Regions from separate parts of the Kocuria sp. TGY1127_2 genome, predicted to be linked through region 1. Evidence: riboswitches for the same ligand, from Rfam matches in the RefSeq annotation. Region 1 holds a riboswitch; each other region holds the start of a gene.
The links. A riboswitch is a leader RNA that binds a small molecule or an ion and turns the genes downstream of it on or off. The one in region 1 is predicted to bind S-adenosylmethionine.
Positions count from the first base shown of each region.

Region 2: linked by a shared signal. The riboswitch ahead of sake_RS00360 (O-acetylhomoserine aminocarboxypropyltransferase/cysteine synthase family protein) and the one ahead of sake_RS01775 (ABC transporter ATP-binding protein) in region 1 are both predicted to bind S-adenosylmethionine.
Region 3: linked by a shared signal. The riboswitch ahead of metE (5-methyltetrahydropteroyltriglutamate--homocysteine S-methyltransferase) and the one ahead of sake_RS01775 (ABC transporter ATP-binding protein) in region 1 are both predicted to bind S-adenosylmethionine.
Region 4: linked by a shared signal. The riboswitch ahead of sake_RS11615 (cobalamin-independent methionine synthase II family protein) and the one ahead of sake_RS01775 (ABC transporter ATP-binding protein) in region 1 are both predicted to bind S-adenosylmethionine.

Region 1 is NZ_AP022834.1:404,076-406,273, forward strand. Features, by position in the region: gene sake_RS01775 (ABC transporter ATP-binding protein) at 1-842, opposite strand, end outside; SAM riboswitch class I at 851-987, opposite strand; gene sake_RS01780 (acetyl-CoA C-acyltransferase) at 1,192-2,198, shown strand, end outside.
Region 2 is NZ_AP022834.1:76,770-78,967, reverse strand. Features, by position in the region: gene sake_RS00360 (O-acetylhomoserine aminocarboxypropyltransferase/cysteine synthase family protein) at 1-1,238, opposite strand, end outside; SAM riboswitch class IV at 1,279-1,396, opposite strand; gene sake_RS00355 (ABC transporter ATP-binding protein) at 1,573-2,198, opposite strand, start outside.
Region 3 is NZ_AP022834.1:2,502,940-2,505,137, reverse strand. Features, by position in the region: gene sake_RS11170 (hypothetical protein) at 1-433, opposite strand, end outside; SAM riboswitch class I at 1,159-1,271, shown strand; gene metE (5-methyltetrahydropteroyltriglutamate--homocysteine S-methyltransferase) at 1,393-2,198, shown strand, end outside.
Region 4 is NZ_AP022834.1:2,605,669-2,607,866, forward strand. Features, by position in the region: gene sake_RS11610 (amino acid permease) at 1-515, opposite strand, end outside; SAM riboswitch class I at 822-917, shown strand; gene sake_RS11615 (cobalamin-independent methionine synthase II family protein) at 922-2,115, shown strand; gene sake_RS11620 (PTS glucose transporter subunit IIA) at 2,160-2,198, shown strand, end outside.

The DNA.
Region 1 (2,198 bases):
CACACTTCCTGAAACGCCTCATGCGCGGTGGTGTCCACGCCCAGCAGACCCAAGAGGTGGCCGCGCATTCGGACTAGTTGCGCGTCCTCCCGGGAACGAGGACGCGGCAAACCGACCTCAACGCTTTCGACAATCCCCGCCGGTACTCCCGGTGCCGTGCGGCCGAGTACGACGACGCGGTCGGATAGGTACAGGGCCTCGTCCACATCGTGGGTTATGAGGAGAACCGTTGTGGGGTCCTGACCATGAACATCCAGCAACAGATCCTGCATTTTCAGGCGAGTCAAGGCATCCAGGGCCCCGAAGGGCTCATCGAGGAGGAGAACCCTGGGGTTGCGTGCCAGTGCCCTGGCCAAGGACGCGCGTTGCGCCATGCCCCCGGAGACTTCCCCGGGGCGATGGCTCGCGTGCTCTCCCAGACCCACAAGGTCGATCAGCTCGGCGACTCGTCTGCGTCCGCCGTTCTTGCTCGCATTCTTCGGCAATCCGAGAGCAACGTTGTCCGTGACGGAACGCCACGGTAGCAGCCGTGGTTCCTGGAATCCCACGGCGCACCGGGAATCGATGTTGCGCACTGGCGTTCCGTCAATCGTGACGGATCCTGCGCTCGCGGCGTCGAGTCCGGCCGCTGCACGCAGAAGAGTCGACTTCCCACAGCCCGAAGGGCCGACGACCGCGACGATTTCCCCCGGTTCCGCGGTGAAGTTCACGTCACGGAGAACTTCGGACCCGGCAGCGCCGCGCCTGGATCCCGGGAATGACTTTCCGACGCCGTGGAACCGAACCGAAGCCGCTTTCGTCCCGGCTTCCTGCGCGCGTTCCGTCGAGTGCGCCGAGGTCACAATCAATCACTCCATCGAATCCTGGCGTTAGCACCGTGCTCGTCCGCGGAGGATCTCTCCGCCTGCGGGCAGAGCGAAAGATCACCGTGGAGATGGGTTGCTGCGACGTCATCGAGCCAGGTCTCTCAGTCGCTCTGGATGGTTTTCCCCTCCAGTTAATCCCGTGTGCTGCAAGGGCTCCAACTCGCGAGGGACTATTGCGGGAGATGAACTGCGGACCGTCAAAGTCCGTAACCCTGGCGCACGATGCGAATGGAGTGGAATTGACGCATGTCACACCGGATGCGATATTAGTGAACGAATGGTCAGTAATTCTAAGTCTGTCCCACCAGGAGTTCTTATGCCCGAAATGCCCGCAGCCTTCCTCGTCGGTGGAGCCCGCACTCCGGTGGGTCGATACGGCGGTTCCCTCTCCTCGGTTCGCCCGGACGATCTCGCGGCACTGTGCATCAGCACCGTCGTCGAGGAAGCGGGAATCGACCCGGCCGACGTCGATGAAGTCATCCTGGGCAACGCCAACGGGGCGGGTGAGGAGAACCGGAATGTGGCCCGTTTGGCCTGGTTGCTGGCCGGTTACCCGGACTCGGTGCCGGGGATGACGGTGAATCGGCTATGCGCCTCGGGGATGTCCGCGATCACGATCGCCTCCCAAATGATCAAGGCTGGTGCCGCGGAGATCGTGGTCGCCGGCGGCGTTGAATCGATGTCTCGCGCGCCCTGGGTCATGGAAAAGCCGACCAAACCTTTCTCCAAGCCCGGTGAGGTCTTCGATACTTCAATCGGCTGGCGGTTCGTGAATTCGAAATTTGTGGACGGTCCTTTGTCCCGCAACGGCAAGGCAACGTATTCGATGCCGGAGACCGCCGAGGAGGTTGCTCGCGTGGACGGAATCACGCGCGAGGAAGCAGACGAATTCGCGGCGCGCTCCCAGGAGAAGTCCAACGCGGCGATCCGGGCGGGCAGGTTCGCGGACGAAATCGTGCCCGTCAAAGTTACCGGTCGTAAGGGCGAGGTGAGTCTGGTCGAGACCGACGAGGGCCCGCGCCCGGGTACCACTACCGAGGTTCTGGCCAAGCTGAAGCCGGTCGTCAAAGGCGGATCCGTGGTCACGGCCGGTAACTCCTCGGCCCTCAACGACGGTGCCTCGGCGATTATCGTCGCTAGCGAGAAAGCCGTGAAGAAATACGGGTTGGAGGTCCGCGCCCGGATTGTGGATGGTGCGTCGGCCGGTGTACCTCCGGAAATCATGGGCATCGGGCCCGTCCCGGCGAGTCAGAAGGTCCTGGATCGTTCCGGCTGGGGCGTCGAGGACCTGGGCGCCATAGAAATCAATGAAGCCTTCGCGACTCAGTCGCT
Region 2 (2,198 bases), 330 kb from region 1:
CTGAGCTCGGGGGTAAGACGACAATGGGTGGTCCACGCGGGATGCGTTGCCATGGATCGAGCGTCGCCCAGGTTGGCAGCGAGCTTGAACAGCTTCAAATTGTCGAAGAATTCCTCCACCTGCGATGTGTTGCCCGCGATGTCGAAGGACAAGACCGCTCCGGTGCCGCGCGGAAAGTCTCGTTCGGCGATGGCCGCATCCGGCGACCCAGGAAGGCTCGGATGCCGGACACGGCACACGCGAGGATGAGTCGCCAGTCGACGCGCGATCTCCTCGGCCACACGGCAATGGCGCTCAACCCGGATGTCGAGGGTCTCGATGCCTTCAAGGGCTTGTTGCGCATTCCACGGAGCCAGGCTCGGGCCCAAGTCGTTGAGCAATTGTGCGCGAACGAGGTGGAGGAACGCTCCGTGATCGCCGTGCCCCTCGACCAGGGATCTGTTCCCGAATCTCCTCCGCGGAGCCGTAAGCTGCGGCCATCGGATGGCGTCCTCGCTCGGGGTCAGCCGGCCGGTGTCGACGATGATTCCCGCAAGCGCCGTTCCATTTCCGGTCAGGTATTTCGTGACGGAATGGACTACGACGTCGGCACCCAATTTCCCGGGCTGCAGGAGATATGGCGTCGCGAGAGTGTTGTCGACGATCAGGGCGGCGCCCGCGGTATGCGCAATGTCCGCGAGCGCGGGGATATCGGGAAGGTCAGCATGCGGGTTTCCGATGGACTCCACGACGAACGCGCGAGTGCGCGCCGTGACGGCATTTTCCCATTCCTCGGGTCGATGCGGGTTGACCCACGTGACCTCGATGCCCGCCTCGGCGAGAGTGTCGTTGAGCAAATCGGCAGTGCCACCGTAAATTCGGTTGGATGCCACCACATGGCCGGCGGGGATCTCCGGGTGGGGCTCGCCGTCCTCGCTCTGACCTGATCGACCGGCCAGGGCAAGAAGGGTGAGCGTTGTTGCCGCTTGGCCGGAAGCGGTGGCGACGGCACCGACGCCCCCTTCGAGTTCCGCGAGCCGACGCTCGAGCAAACCCACCGTAGGACTGCCGGTGCGTGAGTACGTGAATCCGGGTTCTCTCTGGCCGAAGCATTCACGTGCGTCGCGCAACGTCTCGAATTCGTAAGAGGCCGTCAGGTACAAAGGCGGATGCACAGGTCGGGCAGCCGGCGGATTGGCCGTACCCCCGTGCACTTGCACCGTACCGATTCCGGGTGCCGGGTTGTTATCAGCTGACATCGTGATCCCCTCGAAGGCGGGGCGCCGAGTTCGCCTCGTAACGCCGTGCTTGCCGGGGAGCGGTATGCTCCCGACCGGATCTTCATCTGGGGCACCCCATCACAGCGGAAAGGGTTGCCGACCGGCCAGCCAGAGCTTCACAACCGGTACTCGTGATCCTGATTCAGAAACCTACAGCCTTCCCACCAACCTCGAAAGGACATGACGCACGGTTCAGACAGATCGTCATATGAAGGTAATCCACCTGCCGGGAAACGTCATATGACCTGGCGAGACTCCCGTATGATCAGGGCGGACTCCGTGGAATCCGTTCGCGTGCGGACCGAGTTCAGGTCTAGGCGCTCAGCGCGGGGCCGAACACATCGGTAGCGTAACGAGATCCCGGAACGGCCTTGATCAGGGTCCGCGTCGCCTCCTCGCGCGGATTCTCGAAGACCTGCGCCGCGGGGCCCGACTCGATCACCCGGCCATGAGCCATAACCAGCACGTCGTCGGAGATCTGTCGGATCACCGCCAGGTCGTGACTGATGAACACGTAAGAGAGCCCCAGACGATCCTGGAGATCGGCAAGTAGGTCAAGAATCTGGGCTTGAACCGAAACGTCCAGTGCCGAGACCGGTTCGTCCAGAATCACCAGTTCGGGGTCAACAGCGAGTGCCCGAGCTATGGAAACACGTTGGCGTTGCCCTCCGGACAGTTCTACCGGCCGACGACTGGCCAATTCCCGAGGCAGGGCCACGAGATCGAGGAGCTCGTTGATTCGTCGTTCGCGCTGTGGACGTGTGCCGATACGGAATCCCCGCAGGGGCTCCCCGATCGACGCGGCCACGGAATACCGAGGGTCGAGCGATGCGCTGGGGTCCTGGTGAACGAACCGGGCGCGCGTCGAGAGCTCTCGGATGTTGCGCTTCGTGCCATCGAACGGCCGACCGAATATCTCCAACCGGCCGGCGTCATACG
Region 3 (2,198 bases), 860 kb from region 1:
AGAGCGAGAGAAGGCTCAGAATGGCGAGGACCAACAGGGTGATTCGTCCCCAGTTCTTGCCCTTGGTCGCGGCTCGTGCGGCGAGAACCTGAAGCACCACGATGGCCACAGAGATGACGGCGCCGAAGATCAAGCCGCCCCAGACGAGACCGGACTGGCCTTGGTCCTGAAGCTGCTTGTATTCGGCGCTGCCCATGAGAACGAATGGGGAAATGATCAAACCGATGATGGTTATGGCAGCAGAGATGTACACCAAGAGCGCGCCCGTCTTGACGGGCTTGGGGGCGACAAGTGCCCCGCTCTGGTTTTGAACGGGTCCGTTTCCCTGTCCGTAACCCGTGTCTCCACCCTGGTACCGCGGCTGGCCGCCCTCGGGGGAGCCGCCGTACTGAGGAGGCTGGTTGCCTGCCGGGGAGTCGTGGTTCTCGGTCATTATTTCCTCTCGCGGGTGTTTGATCTGACGTCACTATCCAAACATGAATTTGTCGTTCACCACAATAGGGTGACTCAAGTTCGGGATGATATCGAAGGCATTGGGCTTTAACAATTCGTATCCGACAAAACCAAAAACGGTCGAGAGATTACTGCATTTTTCTTCTAGGTATCTTGCATGCTCCAACCGCGGAGAAAATCCCACTCGGTATATCGGGCCACGTCGTCCTGATGACGCCCCGACGGGAGGGGGCTTCCGCGCTATGTGCGACCTCTACCCCGGCCACATCGGTCCGCTTCTTGGAACAGGACACCAATGGTCTTGGCGCAATAGTGAATCCTTGTATCAAATATTGTGCAATAGCTTGTTGTCGCGAACGACCGTTCTCGAATACCTGGAGAAGTATCCGGTCCGGCAGGGGAAATCGAAAAGAACACAAGCGATACGAACTGTCGACAAGACCGTGAACGATCAAAGTTTCACGGCCGGGAACAGTCATTCGTGAACGCTCGTTCCGTCTGACAACGTTCCGACTCCGGCTTCTCCCGCCCATACCGGATGGCGGGGTCGGCCGCTTTCATGAACTTCGATGTCACGATTCATTGCGGCCACGTCATATGACGTCGACGTTGCGTCAAGCGTGTGGGTGCGCTCAATGCGCGAAATGCGGCGTCAAACTCTCTCATCTCTTGCGGGCCTGCGCTGAGGCGGATTGAATACTTGCGTATCTATCCAGAGCGGCCGAGAGACCTGGCTCGTCGACGCCGCAGCAACCTCCTCACGGAAACCCGAACATCTCGGTCCCGAGGAAAGGTGCTCCCGCCAGGACCGATGGAGTGTATCGGCCGTCTCCGGACGTCGTCGGCGCAACTCCGGCACGGTCCCACTGGACCGGGTCGGTTGCGTCGGCGGACGAGGAGGCTCCGCTCTCCGTCGGGTGTACCGAAAGGAGACCCGGCGTGAACCCTGATGACAGGCCAGCGTTGTCCTTCGAGCTCTATCCGCCTCGCAGCAGGATGAGCCGACAGGCATTGGAAACCACTATCGCCGAGATCGAACCCACTCGCCCTGATTACGTTTCCGTGACCGCCGCCGTGGATGGCGAGAGGAGGCGCCAAAGCCTGGACTTGCTACGACACCTCGTCGAGGAAACGGAGCTGAAACCATTGGCCCACATCGTCTCGACCGGACAGATAGCTTCCGAGCTCGAAGAACTGGTCGATGAGATCATCCGGCTTGGCGTGCGCGGCCTCCTGGCTCTGAGGGGCGATCGACCTGAGAACTACGCCCTCAAGCAGGGCGAACTTCCCTTCGCTCGACACCTGGTGGAACTGATCCGTGGCGTCGAGTCGAGGGGATCGGCCAAATTGTGTGCCGGACGTCTGGCCGTGGGCGTGGCGGCCTATCCGGTCCGTCACCCAGAATCCTCGAGCATCCACCACGACACCGAGGTCCTGCTGGCCAAGCAACGGGCGGGAGCGGATTTCGCCATCACTCAGGTCTATCCGGACCCTTCCGATTACGCTCGTCTCGCCGAGCGGGCCCGCGCCAATGCCGTCGAATTGCCTCTGATCCCCGGAATTCTGCCCGTGACAAGCCTGCGGAGGTATCTGCGGGTGTGCGGACTCGCAGGGATCGAGCCGAATGCAGGTCTCGCACACAGGCTCGAAACCGCCGAGACGTTCGCAGAACGCCTGGCCGTCGGAGTGGACTCGGCGGAGGACTTCGCTCGCCAGGCCCTTGCCGCAGGGGCCCCAGGACTGCA
Region 4 (2,198 bases), 760 kb from region 1:
ATCTCGCCGAAGACTTTGACCGAGATCAGGTTCATGATCACCACGACCACGATCACAAAGAGCGCGACGAACCACTGGGGTATTGCGTCGATGAACGAGCTGTACTGACCGAACCAGTGCACGTAAATCGCAATGGCCGTGGAGTCCACGATGGCCGTGGTTGCCCAATTGAGCCAGTACATCCACCCGGAGACGTAGGCGGCCTTCTCACCGTAGAACTCGCGCGTATAAGAAACGAAAGAGCCTGACGAAGGCCGGTGAACCACCAACTCGCCCAGCTGACGCAGGATCAGGTACGCGATGAGTCCACAGAGCGCGTAGTCCAAGAACAAGGACGGGCCGGCGCTGGCCAAGCGTCCTCCGGCACCGAGGAACAGACCGGTGCCGATCGCTCCTCCGATGGCGATCATTTGGAGCTGTCGAGGCCCCAAGCCTTGTTGAAGTCCGGCCTGTTCCTGCTCATAGGCCATTTCTTCCGGATATTTCGTTGCCTGCTGTTGAGGCGTTTGAGTCATAGGTTCCTCTAGATTTCGTGACACCGCGGGGCCGACGGTTCGCCTGTGCGAGGCGGGCAAGCCAGAGGAAAAGCGCGCGGCGTCGGTGTTGCATCAACTGGTCACTCGCCAGTCACGACCACCCTGTTGTGGTCACGACTACAGGCTGTAGTGATCTGCATCGACAAAAGACGCATTCGACACGATAACCCCAAGTGTCACAATCACGTAACAGGCACCACACACGAAATACCGTGTCACAAGCCGTGACTGGCTCGTCTGCGTTGGAATCCCGGGCTCATTCCGGGAAAAGTGGGCCAAGGAATAGGACCATCCCGAGCGGCCGAGAGACTTGGCTCGACGACGCCGCAGCAACCCACGAGGCCCGACCCTCGTCGGTGCTAACGCCAAGACCGATGGAGGAAACATGCTGAACAGTTCCGACCGCATCCGCACGACCCACGTGGGTTCGCTGCCCCGCACGGACGAGCTCATCCAAGCCAACGCACAACGCGGCAAGGGTGAGATTTCCGAACCCGATTTCCAGCGCGTACTGACCGATTCGGTCCACGAGATCGTGGGGAAACAAGTCGAGTGGGGAATCGACGTCGTCAACGACGGCGAATACGGTCACGCGATGGCCAGTGACGTGGACTACGGCGCGTGGTGGCACTACTCCTTCGCCCGGACCGGTGGCCTCGAAACTGTCGGTGACACCTCGTTCCGGGAAATCCTCAAGACCCCGGGAAACGGACGCTACAACAGCTTTGCCGTCCGCCGGGATTGGAACCGGTTCGCAGACTTCTATGAGTCATTGGACCTGGGCAACGACCCTGATGCCGAGTTCCCGATCGCGACCGGGCCGCTGACCTACAAAGGCCAGGACGCCGTCGCCGCGGACATCAACAACCTGCGAAATGCCGTGACTCAACAGGGCGCATCCGAGGCGTTCATCGCCTCGCTCTCCCCCGGCTCGGCCTCACGCATCGGAAATCATCACTACGCGACCGACGAAGAGTTCATCTACGCCTGGGCGGATGTTCTCCATGAGGAATACAAGGCCATCACGGACGCGGGATTCATCGTCCAGCTCGACGATCCCTCGATCGCCGAAGCATGGGACCAGTTGGTTCCGGAACCGACGATCGAGGAGTATCTCCGGTTCAATCAGCTCGCCATTGAGGCCGCGAACTATGCCCTGCGGGGAATACCTGAAGAACAAATCCGATTCCACCTGTGTTGGGGCTCGTGGCACGGGCCCCACACGACCGACATCGAGATCCAGCACCTCATCGACTCGCTCTTCACTATTAACGCCGGCGCCTACGTTTTCGAAGCCGCGAACGTCCGCCACGCCCACGAGTGGAAAGCCTGGGAGGATGTGAGTTTGCCCGAGGGCAAATTGGTCATCCCCGGGGTGGTTTCCCACTCGACCAACGTCGTCGAACATCCCGAACTCGTGGCCCAGCGCATCGAGCAATACGCTTCGGTCGTCGGCAAGGAGAACGTCATTGCGGGCACCGATTGCGGCCTCGGTGGACGTCTTCATCCGCAAATCGCGGAAGCCAAGCTCAAGTCCCTGGCGGAGGGTGCGCGCATCGCGAGCGAGCGACTGTTTTAGGGTGGACTGAAGAACCTTCGCAATCTCCCTTAAGGAATGAGCTCATGTCCGCTGATCAGCCCCAACCCCAAGATGCCGCCCCC